DNA from 3 places in the Methylobacterium sp. CM6241 genome. Region 1 is predicted to be linked to each of the others. Evidence: predicted binding sites of a transcription regulator. Region 1 holds the regulator's gene; each other region holds the start of a gene.
What was found. The regulator PhoB, encoded in region 1, activates phosphate uptake and scavenging genes when phosphate is short. The targets are predictions, from matches to a motif close to TGTCATNNANCTGTCAT.
Positions count from the first base shown of each region.

Region 2: a site for PhoB is predicted at 7,653-7,669, ahead of ACYQR9_RS11625 (UDP-2,3-diacylglucosamine diphosphatase). Genes of this name have one in related genera too.
Region 3: a site for PhoB is predicted at 6,784-6,800, ahead of ACYQR9_RS02630 (CorA family divalent cation transporter). Genes of this name have one in related genera too.

Region 1 covers NZ_CM139246.1:205,807-216,225, forward strand. The annotation lists gene ACYQR9_RS00985 (MFS transporter) at 109-1,326, opposite strand; gene ACYQR9_RS00990 (winged helix-turn-helix transcriptional regulator) at 1,432-1,884, shown strand; gene phoB (phosphate regulon transcriptional regulator PhoB) at 2,356-3,057, opposite strand; gene phoU (phosphate signaling complex protein PhoU) at 3,146-3,871, opposite strand; gene pstB (phosphate ABC transporter ATP-binding protein PstB) at 3,958-4,776, opposite strand; gene pstA (phosphate ABC transporter permease PstA) at 4,823-5,716, opposite strand; gene pstC (phosphate ABC transporter permease subunit PstC) at 5,734-6,708, opposite strand; gene pstS (phosphate ABC transporter substrate-binding protein PstS) at 6,848-7,882, opposite strand; gene ACYQR9_RS01025 (hypothetical protein) at 8,191-8,424, shown strand; gene ACYQR9_RS01030 (hypothetical protein) at 8,447-8,656, opposite strand; gene recN (DNA repair protein RecN) at 8,755-10,419, opposite strand, start outside.
Region 2 covers NZ_CM139246.1:2,506,941-2,517,359, forward strand. The annotation lists gene ACYQR9_RS11585 (uracil-DNA glycosylase) at 128-1,042, shown strand; gene ypfJ (KPN_02809 family neutral zinc metallopeptidase) at 1,173-2,081, shown strand; gene moaB (molybdenum cofactor biosynthesis protein B) at 2,222-2,779, shown strand; gene ACYQR9_RS11600 (hypothetical protein) at 2,780-3,301, opposite strand; gene ACYQR9_RS11605 (VOC family protein) at 3,518-3,853, shown strand; gene ACYQR9_RS11610 (PA0069 family radical SAM protein) at 3,850-4,983, shown strand; gene ACYQR9_RS11615 (ribonuclease HII) at 4,970-5,596, opposite strand; gene ACYQR9_RS11620 (glycosyltransferase family 4 protein) at 5,712-6,782, opposite strand; gene ACYQR9_RS11625 (UDP-2,3-diacylglucosamine diphosphatase) at 6,779-7,606, opposite strand; gene ACYQR9_RS11630 (hypothetical protein) at 7,946-8,119, shown strand; gene ACYQR9_RS11635 (aminotransferase class V-fold PLP-dependent enzyme) at 8,229-9,437, shown strand; gene ACYQR9_RS11640 (D-2-hydroxyacid dehydrogenase) at 9,546-10,419, shown strand, end outside.
Region 3 covers NZ_CM139246.1:545,454-555,872, reverse strand. The annotation lists gene ACYQR9_RS02660 (DUF5682 family protein) at 1-292, opposite strand, end outside; gene ACYQR9_RS02655 (ATP-binding protein) at 520-1,620, opposite strand; gene ACYQR9_RS02650 (DUF5691 domain-containing protein) at 1,624-3,171, opposite strand; gene ACYQR9_RS02645 (SWIM zinc finger family protein) at 3,171-4,526, opposite strand; gene ACYQR9_RS02640 (hypothetical protein) at 5,106-5,300, shown strand; gene ACYQR9_RS02635 (M10 family metallopeptidase C-terminal domain-containing protein) at 5,633-6,247, shown strand; gene ACYQR9_RS02630 (CorA family divalent cation transporter) at 6,867-7,895, shown strand; gene ACYQR9_RS02625 (Orn/Lys/Arg family decarboxylase) at 7,957-10,302, shown strand; gene ACYQR9_RS02620 (GNAT family N-acetyltransferase) at 10,299-10,419, shown strand, end outside.

The DNA of each region.
Region 1 (10,419 bases):
ACTCTGACGGTTGGTACCCGCCCTGGGTGTCCGAGATGGGTGGTGAGCGGATCGGCCGTTCTCCGCGAAGCTCGAGGATGGAGCTGCCGTTCCGGTTGGATCACCGAGTTACGTTCGACATGTCCGCACCGCGCGCAAGGTGAACAGCCACACGAGCAGGGCCGCAGCGCTGAACGTCGCTCCGAGCGCCGAGACACCGGGCCAGCCAGCCCGGGCATAGATGGACGTCGCAGCAGCGGCGCCGAGGGCGCTGCCCACTGAATAGAACACCATGTAGCCGCCGATGAGCCTGCTGCTGGCTTCGGGACGCAGGGAGACGATGAGGCTCTGGTTCGTGACATGAACGGCCTGCACGGCGAGATCGAGCAGGACGACGCCAAAGATCAGGGCCGGAATTGATACCGGTAGTAGCGCAATCGGCGCCCACGATACGAGCAGAAGCACGAGAGTGGCTCCTGTCGTCCATTGACCATGGCCCCGGTCCGCGAGCCGCCCGGCCCCCGTCGCGGCCATCGCTCCCGCCAGGCCTACGAGGCCGAACAGGCCAATCCAGGTATGGGAGTAGGAGAAGGGCGGCGCACTGAGCGGCAGCACCAGAGCGGTCCAGAATGTGCTGAACGACGCAAAGATCAGAAGCGCGAGAACACCCCGAACCATCAAGACCGGCTCGCTGAGGAACAGGATGGGGACCGAGCGAAGTGCAGCGACGTAGCTGCCGGTTCCGGCCGGGATCCGATGCCGTGGCAGGACGCGCACGAGCAGGCCGACGAGGGCGAGCGACAGGATCGCGGAGACCAGATAGACCGCTCGCCAGCCACCGATATCGGCCAGTATCCCGGCCGCGAAGCGCGCCGCCAGGATGCCGATCACGATGCCGCTCGTGACTGTACCGACCACCCGACCTCGTTCGGTCGGTGTCGCGAGCGTCGCGGCGAATGCGACCAGGACCTGAACCACGACGGCGAGCAACCCAACCGCCGCCATGCCGGCGAACAGGATCGCTCCGGACTTGGCCGTGGCCACTGCCACCAGCGCGAGCACCGACAGAAGCCCCTGGCCGAGGATGAGGCGACGGCGGTCGATGAGATCGCCGAGCGGCACGATGAAGATCAAGCCCAGCCCATAGCCGACCTGGGTCAGGGTCACCACGAGCCCGATCGCGGCAGGCGAGATGCCGAACTCCTGCGCCATCGCATCGAGCAGGGGCTGGGCGCAGTAGATGTTCGCGACGCTTAAGCCGGCGGCGACGGCGAAAATCAGGATCGTCGTCCTGGGCAATGCCCCCTCCGGCTCGGTAGAGGTTCGCTCATCTCTTCCGTGCGGCATGGCGGTCCTGTCGATGAAACCCAATCTGGTTTCATCTTGAGACCACTTGTACCCGGCCCATTCCAGTTCTAAATTGAGACCAGTTTGGAACGGGAGCGTACCTTCGTGGCAAAGCGCGTCAGCCTCTGGAACGCCGGGTGCCCGGTTGCGCGCGCGCTCGATGTCATTGGCGACTGGTGGTCGCTCCTCATCATCCGCGATGCTTTCGACGGTGTTCGGCGCTTCAGTGAGTTCCAGAATGGTCTCGGCATCGCCAAGGGTATGCTGGCGACCCGCCTTTGCGACCTGACCGAACGGGGAATTCTGGAGACGGCGCCCGCCTCGGACGGGACCGCCTACCGGGAATACGTCCTGACCGAGAAGGGGCGCGGCCTGTTCCTCGTCATCGTCGCGCTTCGACAATGGGGGGAGGCTCATCTCTATGGGCCGACCGATCGCCGGTCTCGCTTGGTCGATCGTGAAGTCGGGGCTCCGGTCGCTCAACTCACCTTGCGATCCGCCGATGACCGTCGTCTCGGTTGGTATGACACGCGGGTGTTGAAGCCAGACGTCACCTGACAAGGTGACGTAGCGACGTCGAAAGCGGATAAACCGCATAGCGGAGCGGTCGTTTCCGCCCATGATCAATGTCCGCTCTCAGCGGATGGCGGCGGCCGCTGGATCCGTCGACGTTGGGCCGAAAGTGGGCCCGGCAGCGGGCACCAAACGTCGGATTTCCGCCCCCAGGGCTGACGGATTCAGACATCTGCCCAATGGCTGTTCCCTCTATCCAGGAAGATTCGACAGGCGCGCCCGCCACCCGTCCCCTGTAAAAAGAGGGGGACTCAGGCTGCCCGCCAGATGGGTGAATGCCTGAGCCCCCCGGGGCGAGCACATGCCGGAACGGACAGACGTCCGAGATCGAACGCGCTATCTCGTGGCGGCCGGAATGGCATCGGTTCGCGAGGATCGCCCGGAGGCAAGGCGACCCGCCATCGTCACGATGGGGACGCTCTTTCCGGACTGAGCGGCGCGAAGCCGGCCGTGGCCTCACTCGTCCGTGGAGAACATCTCGTCGAAGGAATAGCCGGAGCCGCGCACGGTGCGGATCGGGTCGCTCTGGCGCGGGCGGTTGATCGCCTTGCGCAGGCGGCCCACATGGACGTCCACCGTGCGCTCGTCGATATAGACGTCGTGGCCCCAGACCCCGTCGAGCAGCTGCTCGCGCGAGAACACGCGGCCGGGGCTCTGCATCAGGAATTCGAGGAGCTTGAACTCGGTGGGCCCGAGATGGATCTCGCGGCCCTGCCGGCGGATGCGGTGGCTGACCCGGTCGAGTTCGATATTGCCGGCCACCAGCAGGTCCGACACATGGGTCGGCTTGGCCCGCCGCAGGAGCGCACGCACCCGCGCGAGGAGCTCCGGCACCGAGAACGGCTTGACGATGTAATCGTCGGCGCCGGTGCCGAGGCCGCGGATGCGGTCGCCCTCCTCGCCCCGCGCCGTCAGCATGATCACCGGCAGCCGCTCGGTCTCCCGCCGTGCGCGGATGCGGCGGCACAGCTCGATGCCGGACAGGCCGGGCATCATCCAATCGAGCAGGACGAGATCGGGAACCTGCTCCTGAAGGCGCAGATCGGCCTCGTCGCCCCGCGCGGCGGAATCAACGACGAAGCCCTCCGCTTCCAGGTTGTAGCGGAGGAGGAGAGTGAGGGCCTCCTCGTCCTCGACGATCAGGATGCGCGTGTTCATGCGGATGTTTTCAGGGTGATGGCGACCGTCCCGGATGGACGCGACGGCCGCGCCGAGCGTGTGCTGGAGCGGCCGGCAGGGGCAGCGATCAGGCGCTGGCGGGCATCGACACGGTAGCGTAGTTCGACGCGTCGTTCTTCGGGCGGTCCCGCTCGGCGAGCTCGTTCGTGCCGGTGACGAGATAATGGATCGTCTCGGCGATGTTGGTGGTGTGATCGCCGATCCGCTCGATGTTCTTGGCGCAGAACAGGAGATGCGTGCAGAACGAGATGTTGCGCGGATCTTCCATCATGTAGGTCAGCAGCTCGCGGAAGAGCGAGTTGTAGAGGGCGTCGATGGAATCGTCGCGCTCCCAGACGTCGAGGGCGGCCTTCACGTCCTGGCTGCCATAGGCGTCGAGGACGTCCTTCAGCTGCTCCTGCACCAGGTCGCCCATATGCTGGACGCCGATGACGATCTTCTGCGGCTGGATCTGATCGGCGATGGCGACCACGCGCTTGGCGACGTTCTTGGACAGGTCGCCGATCCGCTCGAGATCGTTCGAGACGCGGATCGCCGATACCGTCTCGCGCAGGTCGATGGACAGCGGCTGGCGCTTGGCGATGAGCAGGATCGCCCGCTCCTCGACCTCGTGCTGGATCGCGTCCAGACGCTTGTCGGCGGCGATGACAGCCTGGGCCAGGGGCACGTCCCGGCGCACCAGGGCATTGCCGGAATCGGTCATCATCTTCTCGGCGATCCCGCCCATCTCGGAAATCGAGCGGCGCAGGTTTTCCAGTTCCGTGTCGTAGGAACTGACGATGTGGTTGGGCATGCTCGCACTCCTCGACCGAGGCCGCCCCTGGCAGCCCGCATCGCATAGGATCGGGACCGGTGCCGCGGAACGCGGCCCCGGCGGGCTCAGCCGAAGCGGCCGGTGATGTAGTCCTGGGTCTGGCGCTTCTCGGGGTTCATGAAGATCCGTGTCGTCGGGCCGAACTCGACCAGTTCGCCAAGATACATGAACGCCGTGAACTGCGAGATGCGCGCGGCCTGCTGCATGTTGTGGGTCACGATAACGATCGTGAATTCCGAGCGCAGCTGCTCGATCAGCTCCTCGATGCGGCCCGTGGAGATCGGGTCGAGGGCCGAGGTCGGCTCGTCGAACAGGATCACCTCGGGACGCTGGGCGACGGTGCGGGCGATGCAGAGACGCTGCTGCTGACCGCCGGAGAGACCCATGCCGGATTGCTTGAGCTTGTCCTTCACCTCGTCCCAGAGGGCGGCCTTGCGCAAGGATTCCTCGACGCGCACGTCGAGATCGGCCTTGGGCAGCTTCTCGTAGAGACGCAAGCCGAAGGCGACGTTGTCGTAGATCGACATCGGGAAGGGCGTCGGCTTCTGGAACACCATGCCGATGCGCGAGCGCAGCTCGTTCAGATCGACCTTCGAATCGAGCACGTTCTGCCCGTCGAGGAGGATCTCACCCTCGGCACGCTGCTCCGGATAGAGGCTGTAGATGCGGTTGAAGGTCCGCAGCAGGGTCGACTTCCCGCAGCCCGACGGGCCGATCAGGGCGGTGACCTGGCGGTCGTGGAAGTTGAGGTTGACCGACTTCAGGCCGTGGAACGAGCCGTAATAGAAGTTCAGGTCCTTCACGGCGATGCGGATGGGGGCCTGATCGTCGGCCTGGTGGCGACCGGTCAGCTGGGCCTGCGTGATCGCGGGAGCGGCGTTCATCGGATGCGTGTCCTTGTCGAAAACGGGGTGGGACGGGGGCGCGGGATCAGCGCGCCCGCTCGCTCTTGATGACGAAGCGGGCCACGATCGACAGGGCGAGGATCGTAGCGGTGATGAGGAGGGCGCCGGCCCAGGCGAGCTGCTGCCAGTTCGAGTAGGGCGAGAGCGCGAACTGGTAGATCATCACCGGAAGGTTGGGGATGCCGCCCATGAGGTTGGGCGAGAACCAGCTGTTGTTGTTGAGCGCGGTGAAGAGCAGCGGCGCGGTCTCGCCGGCGATGCGGGCGAGCGCCAGGATGATGCCGGTGACGATGCCGGCGCTGGCGCCGCGCCAGGTGATGCTCTTGATGACGATGGAGGGCGGGGCACCGAGGGCCGCGCCGGCCTCGCGCAGGGTCGAGGGCACGAGGCGCAGCATGTCCTCGGTGGTGCGCACGATCACCGGGGTGGCGATGATGGCGAGAGCCACGCCGCCGGCCCAGCCCGAATAGGTCCCCATCGGCCGCACCATCAGCGTGTAGACGAACAGGCCGATGAGGATCGAGGGGGCCGAGAGCAGGATGTCGTTGAGGAAGCGGATCACGTCGGCGAGCTTCGAGTTGCGGCCGTACTCGGCCAGATAGGTGCCGGCCATGACACCCACCGGCGTCGCGATGACGATGCCGATGAGGGTGAGGACCAGGCTGCCGAGGATGGCGTTGGCGATGCCGCCGCCTTCGGAGCCCGGGCCCGGCGTCGGCTCGGTGAAGAGCAGCGGCGAGAAGCCCTTCATGCCCTCGACGATGAGCATGAGCAGGATCGAGCCCAGCACGACGATACCGATCAGCGTGGCGACGGTGCTGCCGACGATGAGGAGCTTGTCGGCGACCCGGCGGCTCGACCGGACCCGGCTGACATGCGCCGGGGCCGCGGTTGTGGGGAGAGTGGTGACGGCGTCCATGATTCGGGCTCCCGGGGTCAGGCGACCTTCACGCGCCGGACGAGCAGGCGCGCGATGATCAGGACGATGAAGGTGATGATGAAGAGGATGCAGCCGAGCGCCATCAGCGAGTTGAGCTGCAGGCCGTCGGCCTCGTTGAACTCGTTGGCGATGCGCGAGGCGATGGTGGAGCCGGGATCGAAGATCGAGCCGGAGAGGCGGTTGGCGTTACCGATGACGAAGGTCACCGCCATGGTCTCGCCGAGCGCACGGCCGAGGCCGAGCATGACCGCGCCGATGATCGAGACCGAGGCCTGCGGCACCAGCACGTGGCGCACGACCTCCCAGGTGGTGCAGCCGATGCCGTAGGCGCTCTCGCGCAGCACGGTGGGGATCTGGTCGAGCATGTCGCGGGTGATCGAGGCGACGAAGGGCACGATCATGATCGCCAGGATGATGCCGGCGGTGAGGATGCCGACGCCCGAGGGGACGCGGGCGTAGAACAGCGTGCCGACGATGGGCATGCCCTCCACTACGCTCGAGACCGGCATCTGCACGTAATGGGCGAAGAGCGGCGCGAAGATGAACAGGCCCCACATGCCGTAGATGATGCTCGGCACCGAGGCGAGGAGCTCGATCGTCATCGAGACGGGCTTGCGCGCCCAGCCGGGGCAGAGCTGCGTGAGGTAGACCGCAATGCCGATGGAGATCGGCACGCCGATGAGGAGGGCGAGGACGGCCGAGACCAGGGTGCCGACGATGGCGACGAGAGCGCCGTACTGCTCCTGGCCGATGTTCCAGGAGCTGGAGGTGATGAAGCCGAGGCCGAATTCCGCGAAGGCCGGCCAGCCACCATAGGCGATCGAGGCGAGGATGCCCGCGAGGAAGAGGAGGACCAGCAGCGCCGACGCGTAGGAGGCGGCGCGGAAGAGCTGGTCGCCGAGGCCGCCCGGCTTCTTGCGAGCGGGGGAGCCCGTGCGGGCCAGCGAAATCTGTTCAGTCAAGGCGGCCATCCGACGTCTACTTCTTCACCTTGAGGGGTCGTATCGCGTGGGGAGACGGGTGGCGAGGTGTGTCGCCATGTCTTCTCGTGGAGCAGGCCCGACGCTTTCGCCGGGCCTGAGAGGGTGGTTCGGTCCGTGAGGACGTGCCTTAGAAGACGGGCTTGCCGTCCTTGCCCTTGATTTCCTTCCACTCGCTGTGGACGAGGGCGACGACGTTGTCGGGCAGCGGCACGTAGTCGAGATCGACGGCGAGCTTGTCGCCGTTCTTGTAGGCCCAATCGAAGAACTTGAGCACTTCCGCGGACTTGGCGGCGTCGGCCGGCTCTTTGTAGACGAGGATGAAGGTGGCCGCGGTGATCGGCCAAGCTTCGTCGCCGGCCTGGTTCACGAGGGAGATGCCGAAGCCGGGAGCGGCCTTCCAATCGGCGGAGGCGGCGGCAGCCTGGAACGCCTTGTCATCCGGGGCCGGGAACTTGCCGGCCTTGTTCTGGATCAGAGTGTAGCTGAGCTTGTTCTGCTTGGCGTAGGCCGATTCCACGTAGCCGATGGAGTTCGCGACCTGCTTGACGGTGGCAGTGACGCCCTCGTTGCCCTTGCCACCCTGGCCGGCGGGCCAGCTGACCGTGGTGGCCGCACCGAATTCCTTCTTCCAGCTCTCGGAAACCGCGCTGAGATAGGTGGTGAAGATGCTGGTCGTGCCGGAGGCATCCGAACGGTAGACCGGGGTGATCGGCGCGTCGGGGAGCTTAAGGCCATTGTTGAGGGCAGCGATCTTGGGGTCGCTCCACTTGGTGATCTTGTTGGCGTAGATGTCGGCGACGAGTTCGCCGGTGAGCTTGAGCTTGCCCGGCTCGACGCCGGCGATGTTCACCACGGTGACGACGCCGCCCATGACGGTGGGGAACTGGACGAAGCCGTCCTTCTCAAGGGCGGGGCCCTTCAGCGGGGCGTCGGTGGCGCCGAAATCGACGGTCTTGGCCTGGATCTGCTTGATGCCGCCGCCGGAGCCGATGGACTGGTAGTTCAGGCCCGTGCCGGTATCCTTGCGGTAGGCTTCAGCCCATTTCGAATAGACCGGGAAGGGGAAGGTCGCGCCGGCACCGGTGATGTCGGCGGCCTGGGCGACGGCGCCGAACTGTGCGGTCGCGAGCCCAATGGCGAGGGCGAAGTGGAAGGGTTTCACGGTGGCTCTCCGTAATCTGTCCGGGCGCTGTGCGTGCCGCGCTGCAAGAGCAATCCTGCTGCAGCGCACCGTTACCCGCCCGATCATGCTGGCTCTATGACGGAGCCATGACAGATCGATGACAGGAGCCGGCCGGCGACCGCTCAAGCGCTGTAGGACAGGGGGAAAACACGGTATGGACCGGGGCTCGAACGAGCGCGGCACGGTTTGACGGGCTCGTGCGTTATACGATTCGGCGATGTCGACGACGGAGCAGCCCGTCTCGCCAGCCGTCCTGGAAGGTCAGCATCTTGGAGAACGAATCGAGCATGACACCCGCCGGGGGTGATGGCGATGCCGATTTCCTCGCCCTGCACGAGCGTAGGGAGGACCTCGAACGCGACCTGGCTTTCGCCCAGCAGCGCCGGCAATTCGGGACCGATCCGGGCGAAGTGGAGAAGGCGGGCCAGGACGAGCGCGCCCTGCTGGCGGAGCTCGACGCGGTGATGACCCTGATCCGCGGCGCCGAGTATCAGCGCATGCCGGGAGCTCGCCGCTGGTAGCGGCGACCTCCGGAGAACGGGATCAGCCCACGCGGCGGCGATCGCGTTCCTTGTGCCGGAGGCGCAGGAGAAGGTCGATCTGACCGTCGGGGATCGGCTGCGTGTCGAACGTGTCTTCGTAGATCGCCCGAAGAGTGCCACCGAGATGGTGACGGGTCGGACTCGACAGGATCGGCATCCCATCCGCTTCGTTCACAGGCCGGGGATCGGTCTCACCGTCACCCAGATCCATCACGCGATCTCCCGATGTGCCGACGCGTTTCGCTAAGATTCCCTGCGTCGTGCTCGCATCATCGGCGAAGATGGTTAACCAAAGGTTAAGGTCGCGCCTCACGCATCCGTGGATTGAAGAAGTCGCGCCGCCGCCGCGCGGGCCTCGTCGGTCACCGTGGCACCGGCCAGCATCCGGGCGATCTCCTCGCGCCGCGCCGGGGCTTCGAGGGGCGAGACGCGGGTGGCGACCCGGTCGCGGCCCTTCACCGGGTCCTTGGCAATGAGGAAATGCGTCTCGGCCCGCGCGGCGACCTGAGGAGCATGGGTCACGGCCACGACCTGCACTCCGGCGGCGAGACGGGCGAGGCGGGCGCCGATGGCATCGGCCACGGCGCCGCCGACGCCGGTATCGATCTCGTCGAAGATCAGGGTCGGGGCCGAGCCCTTGTCGGCCAGCACCACCTTGAGGGCCAGCATGAAGCGCGAAAGCTCGCCGCCGGACGCAACCTTCATCATCGGGCCGGGCCGCGTTCCGGGATTGGTCTGGGCCCAGAACTCCACGCGCTCGTAGCCCGCCGGGTCCCGCGATTCGGGATCGGTGACGATCTCGGTGATGAAGCGGGCGCGCTCCAGCTTCAAGGGCGGCAATTCGGCCTTCACCGCGAGGTCGAGGGCCTTGGCGGCCTTGCGACGCCCCTCGCTGAGCTTGGTGGCGGCCTTAGCATAGGCGGCCTCGGCCTGGGCGAGGGTCGCCTCCAGGCCAGTGAGAGCCTCCTCGCCGGCATCGATGGCGGCCACATCCGCCTCGTAGCGCTGGCGCAGGGCGGCGAGGTCGTCCACCGGCACCTGATACTTGCGGGAGGCCGCACGGAGGGCGAACAGCCGCTCCTCGACCTGCTCCAACTCGCGCGGATCGAATTCCGATTCGCGCAACGCCGTGTCGAGGACGGAATGGGCCTCGTCGAGGGCGGCGAGCGCGGCATCCAGGGCGGCGATGCAGGGCTCGACCAGGGCCGGGATCTGGCTCGCCCGCCGCTCCAGCTTGCGCATCGCCGAGGAGAGGTGGGACACGGCCGAATTCGGGCCGCCCGCCGCCTCGATCGCCTCGGTCAGCTCGCGGGCCACCTTCTCGCTCTGCTGCATGACCAAGCGGCGCTCGGCCAGCGAGGTTTCCTCCCCGGCCTGGGGATCGAGCGTTTCAAGCTCCGAGGCCGCATGGCGCAGGAAATCGACCTCCTTGCGGGCGGCCTCGACCCTGGCGCGATGCTCGGCCAGGGCGGAGCGGGCGGTGCGCACGCGCTTGGCCGCCTCCCCCACCACCGCCAGGGGCGCGTGCAGGCCGCCGAACGCGTCGAGGATGGCGCGGTGGGTGCCGGGATCGGCCAAGGCGCGATCGTCGTGCTGGCCGTGGATCTCCACGAGCGTGGCGCCGATCGCCCGCAGCACCTGCACGCCGACGGCCTGATCGTTGACGAAGGCGCGGGTACGGCCGTCCGCCATCTGCACGCGGCGCAGGATCAGGTCGCCCTCGGTATCGATATCGGCCTCGGCCGCGAGGCGGCGGGCGGGATGGTCGAGGGGCACATCGAAGACGGCGGTGACGCCGCCCTGCCCTTCGCCATGGCGCACCAGGCCGCCATCGCCGCGCCCGCCCAGGGCCAGCGCGAAGGCGTCGAGCAGGATCGACTTGCCCGCGCCGGTCTCCCCGGTCAGGACGCTGAGGCCTTCGCGGAAATTCAGGGCGAGCTTATCGATGAGAACGATGTCGCGGATCGCGAGCTG
Region 2 (10,419 bases), 2.3 Mb from region 1:
AAGCTGGGAACGCAAGCCTGCGGATGGTCTCAGCTTTGCTCTGGCCGTCCCGCAGCCATGCAGACGATGGTAGATCCCGCCCCGCGAAGTGTTGTCCACAGGCTCCGCAAGAGCCACATCGAGAACCATGAGCCAAGGCCCCGACCACCAGCGCGACGTGATCGCCGAACTGGACTTCCATGCGGAATCCGGCGTCGATCTTTGTCTCGACGAACGCCCGCACGATCGCTTCTCCGAAACCGACGATCCTGCGCCCTGGCGCCCGGCGACGATACAGCGCGGATCGCCATCCCCCGTATCGTCGCAGCGGGCCGAACTGTCTGGCGAGGGGCCGCAGGCCGATCCGGTGCCGCCTCGCCGCGAGTTGCCGGCGCGAGGGCAGGCGCCGTCGGCCCCGCCGGCTCGGACCTATGGACAATCCGCGGCAGCGAAACCCGGAGAGGCTGCGGGCGACGCTCGGGCGCGGGCTCGCGACGTCGCCTCTCTCGAAGAGCTTGAGGCACTGCTCGCCACATTCGATGGTTGCCCCCTCAAGTTCACCGCCAAGAATCTCGTCTTCGCCGACGGAAACCCGGCGTCGAAACTCATGTTCATCGGTGAGGCACCGGGAGCGGACGAGGACCGCGTCGGCAAGCCGTTCATGGGCCGCTCGGGTCAACTGCTCGACCGGATGATGGCGGCGATCGGTCTCGACCGGACAAAAGCCTACGTCACCAACATCGTGCCATGGCGACCACCGGGAAACCGCAACCCGACACCACAGGAGGTGTCGATCTGCAAACCCTTCATCGAACGCCAGATCGAACTCGCCGACCCGGACATCATCGTCTGCCTCGGCAGTCCGGCGACACAGGCGATCACCGGCACGAAAGACGGTATCCTGAAGGCGCGAGGACGGATCTATCCCTATCGGGTGGGTGACCGGGAGGTGAAGGCTCTGGCGACCCTCCACCCGGCCTATCTTCTCCGCCAGCCGCTCCAAAAACGGCTCGCGTGGCGGGATTTCCGCCTGCTGAGGGCAACCCTCGACGGCAAAGCGTAGGGCGAAAGCCGGGGTGGAAGCGGAACCGTATCTTTCACCGCGGGATTAGTTCGGGCACACGGGACCGAAGACAGTGATGCGCGTGTCGACCGAGTTCCGGTAGGGCTACGCCACGAAGGGTGACGAGATCATGCGCTGGGAAGATTTCCGCTCTTCGGACAACGTCGAGGACCGCCGTGGCGAAGGCGGCGGGGGCGGCGGAGGCTTTCCGGGTGGCGGTGCCGGCGGGCTCGGCATCGGCACCATCGTCATCCTTTGCATCATCGGCTGGGTCACCGGCATCAATCCCGCCATCCTGATCGGTGGCGCCGAGCAGATGAGCGGCGGCGGACAACCGCGCCAGGAGCGTGTCGATCCGCAGACCCAGGCCCAGCGCAAGACAAAGCCAGCGGACGAGAGCGGACGTTTCGCGGCTGCGATCCTCGGTAATACCGAGGACGTCTGGAAGGAAATTCTCCCGAACCAGACCGGCAAGCAGTACCGCCCAACCGGCATGGTGCTTTACACCGGAGGCACGCGCAGCGGCTGTGGATCGGCGCAGGCCGCGATGGGGCCGTTCTATTGTCCGCTCGATAAGAAGGTCTACCTCGACACGTCGTTCTTCAAGGAGATGGAGCAGAAGTTCGGGGTCAAAGGCGATTTCGCCTATGCTTATGTGATCGCTCACGAAGTCGGCCACCACGTTCAGGACGAACTGGGCATCCTGGGCAAGGTCCAGGGTCGCCAGCAGGCGGCATCCAGCAAGGTCGAGTCTAACCAATTGTCGGTACGCGTGGAGTTGATGGCCGATTGCCTCGCCGGCGTCTGGGCCAAGAACTCCAACGACAAGTATAACTCTTTGGAGCTCGGTGACATCGAGGAAGCCATGCAGGCAGCCAGTGCCATCGGCGACGATAAGCTCCAGAAGCAGTCGCAGGGCTACGCCGTGCCGGATTCCTTCACGCACGGCTCGTCGGACCAGCGGATGCGGTGGTTCATGACAGGCTACAAGAGCGGCCAGACCAAGTCCTGCGATACGTTCCGCGCGGCGCGGAACTGAGGCGGCAGCTGCTACAAGAGCCGGGCACGGTATCGTGTCCGCCCCGGGCAGCGGCCGAGGACGCTCATATGTCGGGATCGACCATCGGGCCCATTCATGGGTAGAACGAAGCGTTATCGCCGAGCCGAGAGCAGCTAGCCATGGTCGCCGCAGACAAGACCCGTAGCTTTATCCCGCTTTCTATCGCGGTGCTGACCGTCTCCGATACTCGTGTTGCCGAAGATGATCGTTCCGGCGACACGCTGTGTGAGCGGCTCGTGGCGGCCGGGCACAGTCTCGCCGGTAGAGCCATCGTGCCCGATGAGGTGGCGGCGATCCGCGCTCAGGTGGAATCGTGGACCAGGGATCCGTCGGTCGACGTCGTGATCACCACCGGCGGCACCGGTTTTACTGGACGCGACGTGACGCCGGAAGCGCTCGAGCCGCTATTCGAGAAGCGGATGGATGGCTTCTCGGCGGTCTTCCACCGCATCTCCTACGACAAGATCGGGACGTCCACCCTGCAGTCACGGGCCATGGCAGGACTCGCGAACGCGACATTCGTCTTCGTCCTGCCGGGTTCGCCGGGCGCCTGCCGCGACGCTTGGGACGGCATTCTCTCGGCTCAGCTCGATTATCGGCACCGGCCCTGCAACTTCGTCGAGATCATGCCACGCCTGGACGAACACCTTCGACGCGGCGCTTCGATCCCGGTCTGATCACCCTCGGTTGAGCCGCACATTCACCCGTCGCGGATGCAGGCGGGTCGAGAAGACGCCGCTTGCGATCAGGCGGTCGCGGCGCACGAGGTCCCCGGCGCGGGGCGCACGGACACCGATCACGGACTCACCCTGCGCCGCAAGACGCGACGGCAGCCCGGCATGCGGCCGGCGCAATCGCCCGAGGACCATTTCCGGCCGCGCCGTGCCGATGAACCGATCGATCGTGCGGATCCAGCCCTCGGCCGGAACGTCGCCTGCTTCGAGGCAGAGGACCCACTCCCGCCGCGCGGCCTTCGCGCCAGCCGACCAAGGGGGCGTACCACCCGAACGGACCACGAAGGTCGCGCCGGTTGCCTCGGCGACGGCATCGACCGCTGCGTTATGGGTTGGGGCGATGATCACCGCATCGCCGACGAGCCCGGCAGCAACGCCCTCGACGAGAGCCCCCAGGGTGTCGGCGAGCTGGTCGACCGCCAAGGGGTCGGCCGGCCTCGCCACATGGATCAGAGCCGAAATCATGCGCGCGCATAGCGTATTTTCAGCGTGGGAAAAGCCAGGTGGCCGCGAAAGCTCCGCAAGAAACCGTTCCGGGGCGTCATAAGCCGGCGATTGCTCGAAATAAGGGCAGCGCTAGCCGACGTGTTCCTGATATGTTCGGATCGTAAGGACGGGTGGCGAAAGCGAAGGCTAAAGTCGCCGTATGGTCTTGGCGTCAGGGCGAATTAGGGGTCACGGATGCGACAGGATGGTAAGATCGATTATCTCGAATTGCCGGGCGGCGATCTCGACCGGGTGAAAGCGTTCTACGGGACGGCTTTCGGGTGGAGCTTCGTCGATTACGGCCCTCGCTACGCCGCCTTCGAACAGGGCCTCGATGGCGGTCTCGATGCCGATGCACCGAGAGCGATGCCGTTGCCCGTGCTCTACGCCGAGGATCTCGAAGCCATGCAGGCCCGCGTCGAGGCGGCAGGTGGCACGATCGTAGCGCCGATCTTCACCTTTCCCGGCGGCCGTCGCTTTCATTTCACGGACCCGGCCGGGACGGAACTCGCAGCGTGGTCCGAGCGGTGAAGGATGGTGGCGGCGAATGCGATGACCCATTCGCCGTCCCCGCTCGGCGGCTTGCGGGAAGCACCTTCCCCACAAGCGCACGCAAGGGACGTGGGGCGACGGCCAACCCCAGCGGTCGCTACGAGCCGGCGCGGCGCGAGACGTTCGACGACGGCTGGGCTTCGGATGACGCGGTCCGGCGCCTGCCGACGGAAGATCTTCCCGAGCGCGCACGCAGCATCCTGACACGGAATACTTCGCCGGACCTGCCGTTCGATCGCTCGATCAATCCCTATCGCGGCTGCGAGCACGGTTGCGTCTACTGCTTCGCCCGGCCCAACCATGCCTATGTGGGCCTTTCGCCGGGCATCGATTTCGAAACGAAGCTGTTCCACAAGGCGAACGCGGCCGAGTTGCTGGAGCGGGAGCTCTCGGTGCAGGGCTACGTGCCGGAGACGATCGCCCTCGGGACGGCAACGGACCCGTACCAACCCATCGAACGCGACCACGGCATCACCCGCGCTGTGCTCGGCGTGCTGGCGCGTTTCCGCCATCCCGTCGGTATCGTCACCAAATCGAATCTCGTCGCCCGCGATATCGATATTCTGGCGCCGATGGCCGAACTCGGACTCGTCAAAGTGGCGATGTCGGTGACCACACTCGACCCGGTCCTCGCCCGGCGCATGGAGCCTCGCGCTCCTCATCCGGCTCGGCGCCTCGATGCGATCCGCCAGCTGAGCCGCGCCGGCATCCCGGTCATGGTGATGATGGCGCCGGTCATTCCGTCGCTGAACGACCATGAGATCGAGGCGGTGTTGGAGCGGGCGCGGGAATGCGGTGCCGTCGAGGCACGGCATGTCCTCCTACGGCTGCCTCTCGAACTCGACGACCTCGTGAACGACTGGTTCGCCGAACATTATCCTGGACGCCAGCGCCATGTGATGTCGCTCGTGCGAGAGGCCCGCGGCGGCAAAGCCTATGATGCGACTTTCGGCCGGCGGATGACCGGCGGCGGCGCCTATGCCGACCTCATCGCCCAACGCATGCGGCTCGCAAAGCAGCGTCTCGGCTATGCAGATGCACGCATTACCCTGCGCACGGATCTCTTCGACCGCACGGCCGCGACCGGGGCTCAGCTCAGCCTGTTGTGACTACCGCGGGTGATGAAGCAAAACGCTTGGTGAAGCTCACCCGGTGATGCGCCGAACGGCCCATTCTCTCCAAGCCGGCAAGGTGGGAAGCGGTCCCGTATCCGACATTTCGATCCCAGGCATAGGCCGGATGACGGGTGGCCAGGGCCCGCATGAGATCGTCCCGCAGGGTCTTGGCGACGATGGACGCCGCGGCGATCTGCGGTACGAGCCGGTCGCCACCGATCACCGCCCGGCACGGAAGAGCAAGGCCGGGAATGCTGTCGCGGCCATCGACGGACACGGGCGCATCGAGCCCGAGTTTCTCGACGGCTCTCTTCATGGCGTCGAGGGTCGCGGCGCGGATGTTGATCCGGTCCACGAGAGCACGCGAGCCGGCGGCGACCGCAACCTCGGCATGTTCCCTGATCAGCGGAGTCAGGCGCTCCCGCGTCGCCCGGTCGAGCTTCTTGCTATCATCGAGGCAGGCGAGCACTGAGGCCGGGAACACGGCCGGATCGAACCACACAGCCGCCACGATCACGGGGCCGGATAGAGCGCCCCGCCCGACCTCGTCGCAACCGATGAGAGCGGGGAGGGTGCGGGCGACGGAATCGGTGAACGGTCTGGGCATCGGGCCGTCTGCCTACACCCGTCCCGTCCGACGGTCACGGGATGGACGGGCAGAAACGTGTGGGAGGCCAATTTCTCCTACCAGCGGGATCACGGAGCCATCCCTCGTCGCCGGGTCAAACGGCCGGTGCGGCCCGGAACGATCGGCGCCGGGGGACGGGAAGGCCGGTGCCGTGCGCCAACGAGATGTTGGTGAAGAACTGGCGCGCGCTCTCGCTCCACGTGTAGCGCAGGGCCTCCGCGCGGCAGCGTTCACGAGAAATCGACAGAGCGGCGAGCGCGGCCTCGCGCAGGTCGGGCCCGAGAATTCCGGCGCCGGTGCCACCGATGACGTCGAGCGGTCCGGTCACCGGGTAGGCCGCCACCGGTACGCCACAGGCCAGGGCTTCGAGCAGCACGATGCCGAACGTGTCGGTCAGGCTCGGAAACACGAAGACGTCCGCCGCCGCATAGATCCGGGCGAGCGCCGCCCCGGTGAGGGTGCCGAGGAAGCACGCCTGCGGATACAGGCCGGCGAGACGCGCCCTGTCCGGTCCGTCTCCCACCACAACCTTCGTGCCCGGCAGGTCGAGATCGAGGAAGGCCGCGACGTTCTTCTCCACCGCCAGTCGGCCGACGAAAAGAAAGAACGGTCCGGGCAACCCGACCAGGGCATCCGGCAGGACGTCATCCGGCCCAGCGGGGCGAAAGAGGTCGGTATCGACTCCCCGCGTCCAGCGCATCAGGTTACCGAACCCACGGGAGGCGAGGTCACGCTCGAGGGATGGGGTCGATACCATCGTACCGCTCGCCGCGCCGTGGAAACGCCGCAGCCAGGCGTAGCTCCAACTCTCCGGAACGGGCGCGCGGGCGGCGAGATATTCGGGAAAGCGCGTGTGGTAGCTCGTGGTGAACGGGCGGCCATGCGAGAGGCAATAGCGGCGGGTCGCGTAGCCGACGGTCCCCTCGGTCGCCACATGCACATGGGTCGGCGCAAGATCGGCCCAGAGGCGTGCGACCTTACCTTTCGTGGCATAGGAAAGCCGTATCTCGGGATATCCCGGAAGCGGCACCGAAGCGAAATCCTGATGGGTCAGGAACACCGTCTCGAACCCGAGCTCGCGGCCGGCGCTGGCCATGTTCTCGAGCGAACGGACCACCCCGTTGACCTGCGGGTGCCAAGCATCGGTGGCGATCAGCAGCCTCACGCGACCGCCCTTGCCGGATTCGAGAGGACCGCGCCTCGTTCCGCCTCTTCGGCGGCAGCGCGTGCCCGCAGTACGCTCGGGTAATGCAGCACCTCCATGGTGCCATCGTAATGCTCGACGATGGCGGTGCAGGATTCCACCCAATCCCCGGTGTTCAGATAGGTCAGCCCGGCGATCTGGCGGTGAGCGGCATGGTGGATATGTCCGCAGATGACGCCGTCGGCGCCCACGCGCTTCGCCTCCGCGCTCAAAAGCTCCTCGAACTTTCCGATGAAATTGACGGCGTTCTTCACCTTCAACTTCGCCCAGGCCGAGAGTGACCAGTAGGCGAGTCCGAGGCGGCGCCGGATCGTGTTCAGATGCGTGTTGATGAAGAGCGCGAACGTGTAAGCCCCGTCACCCAGGAAGGCGATCCATTTGGCATGCCGAACGACCATGTCGAACTGGTCGCCGTGGATGACGAGGTAGCGCTTGCCGTCTGCCGCGACGTGGATCCGGTCGTCCACGACCTCGATCCCACCGAACGTCATGCCGAGATAATCTCTCAGGAATTCGTCGTGGTTGCCGGGGATGTAGATCAACGTCGAGCCCTTGCGCACTTTGCGCAACAGCTTCTGCACCACGTCGTTGTGGCTCTGCGGCCAGAACCAGCCCGATTTGAGCTGCCAGCCGTCGACGATATCGCCGACGAGGTAGATCTCATCGGCGTCGTAATCCCGCAGGAATTCCAGCAGTAACCCTGCCTGACAGCCCTTCGTGCCCAGATGCATATCGGACAGGAAGAGCGTCCTCACGCGGATCGTCTTCTCTGTATCTTCGCCCACGACCCACTCCGAATGGCTTCGGTGCGTTGAGCCAAACCGGATTCCCGTATCAGTTTGATGACGCGACCTCTGCTCGCTTCGCAGCGGACCCCTTTCAAGCAAGGCGCAGAGATGCTGCGTTGCGCCACAAATTTTTTGAGTGGCGACGAAGTTTTTTGCATTTTCCTTCGACCGCGAACCTCGGCATAGTCAGGTCCAAGGTGACCCACCGGATCGCGCTGGAAAGCGTGTGTCCGGAGCCCGCACGAGGCAAAATCAAGGTCGCCGACGAGGTGAGAAACGACGTCCACGGCCATGGGAGTGTGCGAACACCGCGCGCCCCGGCCAACGGAGAGAGGCTTGATTCAGTCGAAGGCGGTTGCGTCGAGCATTCCGGATCTCGCGGGCATCGAAGATGCCTCGGGGCTGGCCTCACGCCACCCGTCGATTGACGCGGACCATGCCATCGCATCCGGCCGGAAAAACGTGAGCCGGGCGTTCGGCAACGTTGTCGTATCCTCATCCAAAGCTTAGGAACCGCACTGGCGTCGACCCAAGCCGGATCGCGACCTTAGACCACCGTATTCGAACCCAGCGTCGTGCGCTGCGTGCACGCGAACCAAAGAAGAACCGGAGACACAACATGGCGGCAACGAGACGACCGGGTCGGAATCATCTGTTCGTTCCGGGCCCGACGAACATTCCTGACCGCGTTCAGCGGGCGATGATCGTCCCCTCGGAAGATCACCGTTCGGTCGACTTCCCGACGCTGACCAAGCCCCTGTTCGAAGAGACCAAGGCGGTCTTCGGCTCCACCGAAGGTACCATCTTCCTGTTCCCCGCGTCCGGCACCGGCATCTGGGAATCCGCGCTGACGAACACGCTGCACCGTGGCGACAAGGTTCTGACCTCGCGCTTCGGCCAGTTCAGCCACCTCTGGATCGACATGGCCCAGCGCCTCGGCCTGAACGTGATCGTTCAGGAAGAAGAGTGGGGCACGGGTGCGAACCCGCAGCGGATCGAGGAGGCGCTGCGCGCCGACACGAACCACGAGATCAAGGCCGTCATGACGGTCCATAACGAGACCGCCACCGGCGTCACCAGCGACATCGGTGCCGTGCGCAAGGCGATCGACGCGGCCGGCCACCCTGCGCTTCTCTTCGTCGATGGCGTATCCTCGATCGGCTCGCTGCCGTTCTACGCCGACGAGTGGAAGGTCGATTGCGCCATTGCGGGCTCGCAGAAGGGCCTGATGCTCCCCGCCGGTCTCGGCGTGATCTGCGTCAGCCAGAAGGCTTTGAAGGCTGCCGAATCGTCGTCGGGTCCGAACGATCGCCTCGCGCATGTCTATTTCGACTGGGCCGACCACCAGAAGCAGAACGGCGCCGGCTACTTCCCCTACACCCCCGCCTTGCCGCTTCTCTACGGCCTGCGCGAGGCACTCGCCTGCCTGCGGGAAGAAGGTCTCGAGAACGTCTACCACCGCCATGCCGTGCTCGCCGAGGCGACCCGTCAGGCCGTGGCGGCCTGGGGTCTCAAGACCTGCGCCAAGGAAGCCAAGTGGAACTCGGACACGGTGACCGCCATCCTCGTCCCCGAGGGCGTCGATGCCGCCGCGATCATCAAGCACGCCTTCGTGCGCTACAACCTCGCCCTCGGCGCTGGTCTGAGCCAGGTGGCCGGCAAGGTGTTTCGTATCGGCCACGTGGGTGACCTGAACGAGCTCTCGCTCCTCGGCGCCATCGCGGGCGCGGAAATGGCCATGCTCGACAACGGCGTGAAGGTGCAGCCGGGCTCCGGCGTCGCCGCCGCCTCCAGCTACCTGCGCGAAAACCCGCTCGCGAAGTCCTGATCACCGTGATTTCCCGGGGCCGGCCTCTCGCCGGCCCCGGGGCATCGTCTATAGAAGTGTGTATCGCGTAACGTCGCGCTTGGCGCGGAACGTCGCTTGAGGGTTCCAATGGCGCACAAAATCGTCTTCCTCGACCGTGAATCCCTCGATGCCAAGGTGCGCGAATTCAATTTCCCGCATGAATATACCGAATACGAGTCGACCTGGACGCCGGAAGAGATCGTCGAGCGCCTGAAGGGTGCCGAGATCGCGCTGATCAACAAGGTGCCGATGCGCGCCGACACGTTAAAGCAGCTGCCCGATCTCAAGCTCATCGCTGTCGCCGCCACTGGTACCGACGTCGTCGACAAGAAGGCCGCCAAGGAACTCGGCATCACTGTCGTCAACATCCGTAATTACGCTTTCAACACCGTCCCCGAGCACGTGATCGGCCTGATGTTCGCCCTGCGGCGCGCCATTGTGCCCTATGCAAATTCGGTGCGCCGGGGTGATTGGGCGAAGTCCACCCAGTTCTGCTACTTCGATTATCCGATCCACGACATCGCCGGCTCGACGCTGGGCATCGTCGGCTACGGGGCTCTGGGCAAGTCGATCGCCAAGCGCGCGGAAGCGCTCGGCATGAAGGTCATTGCCTACGATGTGTTCCCGCAGGAAGGCCTCGTGGATTTCGAGACGATCCTGACCGAATCCGACGTCATCACCCTGCATGCGCCGCTGACGCCGGAGACCCGGAACATGATCGGCGCCGAGCAGCTGGCGAAGATGAAGAAGCACGCCATCCTGATCAACACGGCGCGTGGCGGTCTTGTGGATGAGGAGGCTCTCGCCGAGGCGCTCAAAGCCGGAACGATCGGTGGCGCCGGATTCGACGTGGTGATGACCGAGCCGCCCAAGAACGGCAACATCCTGTGCGAGCTCGACCTGCCGAACCTCATCGTCACGCCGCACGTGGCCTGGGCGAGCAAGGAAGCGATGCAGATCC
Region 3 (10,419 bases), 340 kb from region 1:
CGATGAAGCGCAGGGTCGCCCCATGGTCGAGGCCGTGCCGCATGGCCACCCATTCGGGCGAGAAGGCCGCGAAGGGGAAGAAGGCGCAGGTCTGCGGCCGGTCCGCCCGGTAGACGAGCAGGGCCACCGGCGGTGTCATTGCCGGGTCGGCGACGAGGGGGATCAGGGCGTCGGCATCCGGCGGCCCCTCGATGAGCAGGCAATCGGGCCGGAACGCATCGAGGGCCGCGCGCAGCGAGCGGGCCGAGCCCGGCCCGTGGTGGCGGATGCCGAAGATCCGAACCTCAGGCATCGCGGCCGGGGGTGGTGGGGCTTGGGCTCATGGCACGCTCGTTACTCTTGGGTGGGGTGTCGCGGTGGATGGCGCGCGGGGCTTTCCCTCCCCCCTATGCGGGGGAGGGTGGCCCTCGCGTCAGCGAGGGTCGGGAGAGGGGAGCGCCGTATCCGGAGAGGTCGCCCCCTCTCCCGCCTGCTCCGCAGGCACCCTCCCCCGCAGAGGGGGGGAGGGTGAGAACGCCCTCACGCGCTCTCGCGGGCGGCGCGGTAGAAGTCCTTCCACTCCGACCGTTCCTTCACGACGGTCTCGAGATATTCGCGCCAGACGATGGCGTCCTGCACCGGATCCTTGATCACCGCGCCACTGATCCCGGAGACGAGGTCGTGGGCCGAGAGCTGGCCGTTGCCGAAATGCGCGGCCAGCGCCAGCCCGCTGCCGACGACGCTGATCGCCTCCGCCGTGGAGAGCGTGCCGGACGGCTGCTTGACCTTGCTCTTGCCGTCCGCGGTCACGCCCTCCCGCAACTCGCGGAAGATGGTGACCACGCGGCGGATCTGGTCGGCGCCGGGCGGTTCGGCGGGGATTTCGAAGGCGCGCCCGAGGGCGGCCACGCGGGTCTCGACGATGGTGATCTCGGCCTCGATCGTGGCCGGCGAGGGCAGCACCACGGTGTTGAAGCGGCGCTTCAACGCGCTCGACAATTCGTTGACGCCGCGATCCCGGTTGTTGGCGGTGGCGATGAGGTTGAAGCCCCGGGCGGCGGCGATCTCCTCGTTGAGTTCCGGGATCGGCAGCGTCTTCTCGGAGAGGATCGTGATGAAGCTGTCCTGCGTCTCGGAGGGAATGCGGGTCAGTTCCTCCACGCGGGCGATTTTGCCCTCCTCCATGGCGCGCACGATCGGGCTCGCCACCACCGCCTCGCGGCTCGGCCCCTTGGCCAGCAGCAGGGCGTAATTCCAGCCGTAGCGGATCGATTCCTCGCTGGTGCCGGCGGTGCCCTGCACGATGAGGCGGGAGGTGCCGCAGATCGCGGCGGCCAGATGCTCGCTGACCCAGCTCTTGGCGGTGCCCGGCGTGCCGAGGAGGAGGAGCGCCCGGTCGGTGGCCAGCGTCGCCACCGCCACCTCCATCAGGCGCCGGTCGCCGATGTATTTCGGCGTGACCTCGAAACCGGAGTCGAGCCGCCCGCCCATGAGGTAGGTGACGACCGCCTGCGGCGAGAGCAGCCAGTTCGGCGGGCGCGGCCTGTCATCGGCGGCGCGCAGCGCCTCCAGCTCCTCGGCGAAGGCATCCTCGGCGGCCCGTCGGAGCTGCGTCGTCTTGGTTCCGTTGGTCTGGCTCATGCCTCAGGCGAACTCCCGTCGGATGGTGGCGCGCAGCGCGAGGGTTTCGGCAAAATCCTCGATCTGCCGGCGCAGGTTGTCCTCGGCCTCGTCCGGCAGCCGGGCGAGGATGGCGGCGGCGGAGGCCGCATGGTCCTCGTCGGGCCAGGCCCGTTCGGCGAGGCGGGTGAGCAGGTAAGCGGAGGCGAGGTCCTGGCGGTCGGATTGCGAGGTCCGCGTCACCGAGGCGAGCCAATCGAGGAGGGCCGCCGTGAAGGCCTCGGACAGGGAGGAGGGTGCCTGTCGCAGCAGGGTCAGAATCGTATCGATCTCCCCCTTGCCGAGGAGCTGCGCCACCGTCGCCTCCCATTCCGCATCGGGGAGCGACCGCACGGCGCGGGCCCAGGTCTCACGGAGCGCATCGCCCGGCTCGATGCCGGAGAGGCGCCCGGCCGACGCCTCGGCCAGCACCGACACCATCGTCCGTACCCAGTCGAGGTCGCGCTCGCGGCGCGCGGCGGTGAGAAAACCATCGACGATCTGGATCGCCCATTCGCTGCGCAGGGCCAGTTCGATCCAGAGCCTCGGCGGATGATCGGCGAAGGCGTGGAGGGGAGCGGCGGCGATGACGCTCTCGAGCAGACCGGCCTTCGCGCCGCCGCGCCTCCGCTCGTAGGCGTTCAGCTCGATCCCGTCCCGCGCGAGCGTCGGCGATTCCTCCGGCAGCGTCACCACCAGAGTGTGTTTCGTCCCGCCGAGGAGCTTTCGGCTGCTTTCGACCACGAGCGCGGTTCGCGCCCTCGCCGCCATGCGGGAGGCGAAGAGCGAGTGGGTGAGGCGCGGTAGCAGGACTCTCGCTGCCGCGCGCACGCCGCCCGCGCGATCGTCCAGGCAGGTTTCGAGGAAGGGCGCATCCGCCTCCGACAGGCCGATCTCCAGGATGTAGACGAGGCGCTCGCGCATCTCCGCCTTCTCGGCGCGGAACCCAGCCTCCAGATCGGCGCGGGCTCCTTCGGGATCGCGCAAGCGGAAGTCGGCGAAGGCGGCGTGGCGCTCGGCCGGGCTCGCTTCAGCGCCATCCGGGGCCGAAATCGCCGCCTCGGCGCCTCGGGCGGAACAGGCCGCCTCCAGCCAGGCGAGCTCCTCGCCCGCGACCGCGTCGATGGTCTCGTCCCACTCGCGCCGGTAGGGCGCGAGGGCGGGGAGCAGCCAGGGCGGAGCGCGCATGCCCCGCTCCGCCGCGATCTCGCACCACTCCTTCACGCGGCCCCGCGCCTCCGTGCCCGCGGCGAGGAGCAGCCCGAGCCGCGCCGCCGCTTCGGGTGGGCAGGGACGGCCCTTCGCCTCGTGAGGGGGCGTCGGCGTGAAGGCTTCTGGCGGAAAGCCGCTGCCGGCGAGATGGTGGATGCCCGCGACCGCGACCCGCGCCAGCAGGGTCATGCCCGGCTCTGCGCGCGGCAGCGCACCGGCGACCGTCTCGAGATCGACAGGGGAGGGGGAGCGGTCGGCCCCCAGCAGAGCGGAGACGAGGGCCGACTCCCAATCGTCGGGGGCGGAGACGTCGAGGCCCATCAGGCCGCCCTCACCAGGATCGGCCGGGGATCCTGGGCCGGAACCGCGTAGAGATGCCCGCCGGCCACCATGGCGAGGGGCGTGAGCGCGAACCCGTCATAGAGACCGAAAAGATCGACATAGCCCCCCGCCGCCACCGCCATCAGAGGAAGGACATGTGCGGAATCGGCAAGGGTCAAACAGCCGGTGGCGTCACCCGCGCCCATGGCGCCATCCGCGAGATGTCCGAGGCGTAGGCCGGACAGCCGAAGCGGCCAACGGTCGATCCACGGCGCCCGCGCCAGGGCCCCGGCGAACCCGTCGAGGGCCTCGGCGACGCTCGTCGCGCCAGGCAGAGGGCCGACCGGTGCCGCACTGGCGCGCCCCTCGCGAAACGCGGCCCTGAGCGGCGGATCGCCGGGATGGAAGGCGAGCGCGCCCGAGAAATCCTGTCCTGCCGCCGGGACCGGCGGCAGCGGCGAGCCGGAGGTGCCGTAATCGACGACCTGGGCCATGGCGCCACTCGTCCGTCCGGCGAGCCAGACGGTGCGGGCGGTGAGCTTGTCCTCGTCCTCCACCGCATGCGCGAGGACGGCCCACTCGTCGACGAGACCCGGACGTGCCGCCATCTCCTCGGTGGTCACGGGATAGCCGATGGCCGCGCGGACGCCCGCTGCCTGTTCGGGCGTGAGCCGTTCCAGACGCCGGGCGGCCCGGGCCAGCAGGGACAGGCGGCCGAGGGCGAGGGCAAGGGCCGCCTCCGGACGTGCGGCAGAGCCGGGCGCGGCCGCGATGAGGCCCGGCATGGCCCGCACCCTGCGGGCGAGGCCCGGGGCCTGTCCATCGACGAGGCGTCCTGCCATGCGGTCCCAGAAGGCATAGGGCTCGCGCCGCACCGTCGCGAGACCGCGCCGCATCAGGTCGCCGAGCCAGAGATCGAGTTCATCGAGCGCCGCCGAGACCTTGTCCTCGCGGGCCTGACGGCGCTTGGCCTGCCCCTTTTCGTCGACGGGGGCAGAGGCTTGCTGGGACCGCGTTTCGGCGGAGACGGCGCGGCTCTCGCGCCCCCGGATCCAGGCGGCGACCCAATCCGGCGGTTCTGCCTCGGAGATCGGCGCGGCGGCATCTACCAGCATCAGGCCGATTGCGTGCTTGCAGGGAAATTTCCGGCTCGGGCAGGTGCATTTCGAGGCTGGACCGGAGAGATCGGCCACCGTGCGATAAGGGTTCGCTCCGCTTCCCTTGATCTCGCCCCAGACGACGGCGCCTGCCCGCCCGAGCCCGCTCCACTTGGCCGCCTTCGCCTGATCCTGCCCGGCCTTGCGGCTCGACGCATCGGGAGCGAGGTCGAGGATTTGCGCGGAAGTGAGGCTCATATGGCGATGGGACGGCGATTCCGAAGCTGGATGATTCGAGGGAGCCTAGCCGCCCCGAGCCGCAACGCAAGCATAAATCTGTATTTCAAGTTTATAATAAGAATAAAACAAATCTTCATCTGTGAGAAAGAGGCAGCAGAAATGCCGATATATGAGAAAAGCGGCGCAGAGGTGTATTTGTCCATCCCTGATGGCAGTGCTCTGGTGTCCGTTCGTCAACGATCAGCAAGCCCGCCGCCGTCGCTCGACCTCGAAAGGTGCTCTCGATATCTTAGCTACAGTTTCGTTCGATGGTCGTCTGCGAAGTAAAAACGATGGTTCGGTATTCTCAAAAAAATCTCCCGACGGGTCATTCTGGTCTGAGCGCAACCCGTCCGTGACCGGAAGTTCTGTGGGCAGTCTCAACGCTGTGACTTTCTGATCGACGCTGGCGCTGACTTCTGCCGGGAGGTATTCTCGCACTCAGGGGCCTATCTCCGTCGCGCTCGTTCCCTCGGGCGGTAAACCCCGTTCACCGCGACATATGAACCTATCTTCGATCCCGGCGTTCACATTTCTTGTGTTATCGAAGGAGTGGCGATGCTCATTGAAGACTATCGCGAGCCAGCCCGGCCCCGGCCGCGCACCAGGGATCTCAACAGCGCGCTGACCGAGACCACCCGGCGGCGTCTCGGCGAGGAGTTGCAGGCCCTCTACGAGCCCGTGATCGACGAGCCTCTCGACCCTCGCCTTGCCGAGCTCATGAAACAGCTGGAGGCGGACAGGGACCGTTAGATCCTGTCTGGCTAAATCCGATCCAGGGATCGGGGGTGATCCTGTCGGTGCCGCCCGGCGATCTCCCGACGGCGGATGTCCTTTCTCCCCATGCGGGCTCCGGCCCAACCCGCACCTTGCCGCGGCCCTCGGTTCAACGCTGTTCGGACCCTCAACGCGGGAGAGGCCCCGATCTCGTGGCGATCCGGGTTCGAACCGCCGGAGGCCCGGCGGAACGACATCGTCCAGGGTCGGAGCGGACGAGCGTTCCGCAGCCATGACCGATTCTGAATGGCATTCGATGTCGGCGGGGCACCATCCTGCGTCATTCGTCTGCGGAGCGCGGGCTCAAAGTGCCTCGCCGGCCATGTAGTCGATACGAAGACGTCCTGATCGGTGATAGCGGCATTAATATCCTGACGGGCTTGGCCGGTAACGATTTCCTCCGGGGAGTAGGAGCATCCGATACACTGATCGGCGGCGACGGCAATGATAAGCTGGCAGTTACCAATGCACCAACGCTGGTCGACGGGGGAGATGGGCAGGACAGGCTCCTGCTTCTTGGACCCGATACTTTCACGTTCACAGACGCAAGCTTCAAGAGTATCGAGACGATCTATGTGCGCGGAGCACTGACCCTCGATCTGTCGGGCGTGACCGCAGGCACCACGGTCAACCTGCAGAACGCCAAGGATACCTTCGCCACGGTGTCGGGGACAAAGGGGAACGATGTCATCAGGGCCGGCGAGGGTGACACGGTGATCGATGGCGGCACCGGTAACGACAAGCTGTATGCTGGTGGGGGAGCTGATACCTTCACTTTCAAAATGAATTTCGGGATGGATAACGTCTATGGTTTTGCGAAGGGCTTCGATCATTTCGACGTGTCAGCCCTTGTGAACAGCTTCGAGGATATCAACCTTACTATGTTGAACGGGGGGTGCGGACACTCTTGTCACGTTCGATGATGTTGCTCTTGGCAACAGTATCATCCTGAGAAATGTTGCTAAGGGATCCTTGCGTGGGGCGGACTTTGGACTCCTGATCTAGTAGTATGTCGGTAATTTACTTCTAGAGGGTAGTCTGAATCGTCTTACGAAATGAGGATGCAGGACGGGGCGGAACGAAGCTAACGGAAGAGATGTCCAGCGACGGCCTGCCGCACGCTGGACGCGAATAGCGACGATGAAGACCTCGGACGACGCGACGTTATTTTCCGCCCAGTCCGACGAACCTTGGCGAAGTGCAGATGCTGCAGGCAAGCACAGGCGATGTTCATCATCACTGCATGCCCTTCCACGAGCGCTTGGCCCAGCACGGCCCGCCGAAAAATGTCGCGCACGCGACCGTGATGCGAAGGCGACTGGTGACGCTCAGCGCGATCCCTCGCGAATGCACGTCATGATGGCCAATCACGGCTCGACCATCGACGTCGTCGCTTCGCCCCGTCCCTGTGAGTCGTCTGATCCATCGGGAGAATACGATGGCAGCAGACGCGCCTCGTCGTCATCACAGTGTCGCCCAGCCTTGCGATCCAGCGCGATAGTGAGCCGGTATTTTGCCGGCCATGTTCGCCGCGAACGCATTATGCAGCATCTTCTCATTGAGGAATCGTCCCTCCCGGGGCTGATCTTCGCCCTCGCCTTCGACACGGATGGACGGGGACGCCAGGTTGCGCTGGGGGACGAGCTTCCTTCCCTCGGTGACCCGGAACACGGCTTCGTTTGGCTTCACGTCGATCTCGTCGATGCGCGGACCGAGGCGCTGATCCTTGAGGGACGCCTCGGCCCGCCCCGTCTCGCCGCCGCAACCTTCGCCCGCGACGAGCATCAGCGTGTCGTCGTCGATGGCCCTCATGCCGGCTTCGTCATCGCGGACCGGGAACGCGCTTTCGACGGCTCGTCGAGCGAAGAGCCGAACGGCCGCCTCCATTGCGTTCTCGGTCCAGGCTATCTGGTCAGTGGCCGTCGCCATGCCACGGCCTGCGCGGTCGCCGCCCGCGACGCGGTCCTGTCCGGCACCCTCGTTCCCGGCCCGGCAAAGCTACTGGAGCGCTTCGTCGGCAGCACCATCGCATCACTCAATGCCACGTCCGATCGCCTGTCCTCCTCCCTCGATGCCATCGAGGACGACATGCTCGACGAGGCCAAGGCCGACGATGCCAGGCCGTTGGGACCGATCCGCCGCCAATCCGTGCGCTCCCACCGTCAACTCGCCGGCTTACGCGCGGTGTTCCACCGGCTCGAGGATGAGGCCGCCATGGAGGGCGACCAATTGCCGGAAGCCGTCGGCGCCATGGCGGCGCGCGTGGTCCAGCGCCTCGATTCGCTCCACCGGGACATGCATGTCCTGTCCGAGCGCAGCCGGCTTCTCCAGGACGAGATCGCCGCCCGCACGACCGCGCTGACCAACCGCCAGCTCTTCACCCTCTCCATCCTCACGGCCCTGTTTCTGCCGCCCACCCTGGTCACGGGCGTCTTCGGCATGAACACCAAGGGCCTGTTCTTTTCCGAATCCGACAGCGGCTCCATGATCGCCCTGATCATCGGCGCGCTCGCGGCGCTGGCCGTCTATGTCGTCATCCGCCGGCTCAATCTCGCCGGCCGGCCTGGTTGATCCCGAACGCGAACGCGCCCACACACCCTCGATTCATCCGACCACCGGAGCCTTCCCCCGCATGGACTTCTTTCGCCGCTTCACCGTGCTCATGTGCGCGCCTAACTTCGACCCGGACGACCTCGAGGGCGTGCGCGTCCAGCAGATCATCGGCTCTGTGGAGAAGCTCGGCTTCGAAGTGGTCCGCGCCCGCCGCGTGGAGGACGCAGCCATCGCGGTCCAGACCGATGCCGCCATCGGCTGCATGGTGGTGGATTGGGGCAAGCGCGGCCTCGACGGCAAGGCGGCGGCCCTCATCAACCTGATGCGGAAGCGTGGGCTCGAAATGCCCATCGTCATCATGGTCCGCCGCAAGCGCCTGGAGGACATCCCCGTCGAAGTGCTCGACTTCATCGACGGCTACATCTTCCTGGCCGAAGAGACCCCGGACTACATCGCCCGCGGCCTGGTGAGCCGCGTGAAGCAATATGCCGAGACCCTGAAGACGCCGTTCTTCGGCGCGCTGGTGGACTATGCCGAGCAGGGCAACCAGCTCTGGACCTGCCCCGGCCATAACGGCGGCATCTTCTACAACCGCTCGCCGATCGGGCGTATCTTTGTGGAGCATCTCGGCGAGGCCGTGTTCCGCGACGACCTCGACAATTCCGTGCTCGATCTCGGCGACCTTCTGGTCCACGAAGGCCCGGCCTTGAAGGCGCAGAAAGAAGCCGCCGTCATCTTCGGCGCCGAAAAAACCTATTTCGTCCTCAACGGCACCTCGGCCTCCAACAAGATCGTGCTCTCGGCCCTGGTGGCGGAGGGCGACCTCGTCCTGTTCGACCGCAACAACCACAAGGCGGCCCATCACGGCGCCCTGTTCCTCGGCGGCGCGGTTCCGGTCTTCCTGGAGACCGACCGCAACTGCTTCGGCCTGATCGGCCCGATGTATCACGAGGCCCTCGACGAGGCGGCCATCCGTGAGAAGATCCGCACCAACCCCCTCATCACTGACAAGGAAGCCTGGAAGCGCGAGCGCCCGTTCCGCGTGGCGGTGGTGGAGCAGTGCACCTATGACGGCACCATCTACAACGCGCAGATGATCCTCGAGAAGATCGGGCATCTCTGTGACTACATCCTCTTCGACGAGGCCTGGGCGGGCTTCATGAAGTTCCACCCGCTCTTCGCCGGTCGCTTCGCCATGGGACTGAAGGGCCTCGACGAGACCTCGCCGGGCATCATCGCCACGCAATCGACCCACAAGCAGCTGGCAAGCTTCTCACAAGCCTCGCAGATCCATACCAAGGACAGCCATATTCGCGGCCAGACCCGGCGCATCGAGCACCGGCGCTTCAACGAGACCTTCCTCGTCCACGCCTCGACCTCGCCGTTCTACCCGCTCTTCGCCTCGCTCGATGTCGGCGCGCAGATGATGAAGGGCCGCTCGGGCGTCGTCCTGTGGGACGACACGATCCGGCTCGGCATCGAATGGCGCAAGAAGGTCCGTGCCATCCGCCGCGAATTCGAGGAGAAGGAGGGCGATCCTCTGCGCCGCTGGTTCTTCGACCCCTTCGTGCCGGACACGGTGAAGGGCCCGGAGGGCAAGGTGCCGTGGGAGAGCGTCTCGACGGACGAGCTCGCCAGCGACGCGAAATACTGGGAGCTGACCCCCGGTGCCGCCTGGCACGGCTTCAACCATGTGGCGCCGAACTACGCCATGACCGACCCGAACAAGCTCACCGTGCTCACCCCCGGCTTCGACCGGCGCACGGGGGAATATGCCGAGCACGGCGTGCCCGCGCCCATCGTGGCCCAGTACCTGCGCGAAAACCGCATCGTGCCGGAGAAGAACGACCTCAACTCGCTCCTATTCCTGCTGACGCCGGGCGTCGAATCCTCCAAGGCCGGCACGCTCATCTCCGGCCTCGTGGCCTTCAAGCGCCTGCATGACGAGAATGTGCCGCTCGAGGATGCCATGCCGGAATTCGTCCGGCGCCGGCCGAACCGCTACAAGGGCGTACGCCTGCGCGACCTCTGCGCGGATTTCCACGCCTTCCACCGCGAGCACGGCACCAGCACCCTTCAACGCAAGCAGTTCGAACCCGGCCACCTGCCCGAGATGGTCATGACTCCGAAGGAGGCGGTGCAGCAGCTCACCCGCAACAACGTCGATTACGTGCCGATCGCGGAAGCGGAAGGTCGCGTGGCGACGACCTTGCTTCTGGTCTACCCGCCGGGCATCGGCACGGTGCTGCCGGGCGAGCGACTGGACGAACGGGCGAAACCCATGCTGGACTACTTCAAGATGTTCGAGCGCTCCGCGAACCTGTTCCCAGGCTTCGAGGCCGAGATTCAGGGCGTGTTCCGCAACGTCGATCCCGACGGGACGATCCGGTTCTACACCTATGTCATGCGCGAGAATCGCCCGTGAGTCCGGAAGGGCCGCCCGCCGCCTCCGATACCGGGATCATCATCCGGCCCTCCTCGGATGCGGACGTGCCGGCCATGGTGGCAATCTACGCCCACCATATCCGGCGGGGCGTAGGTG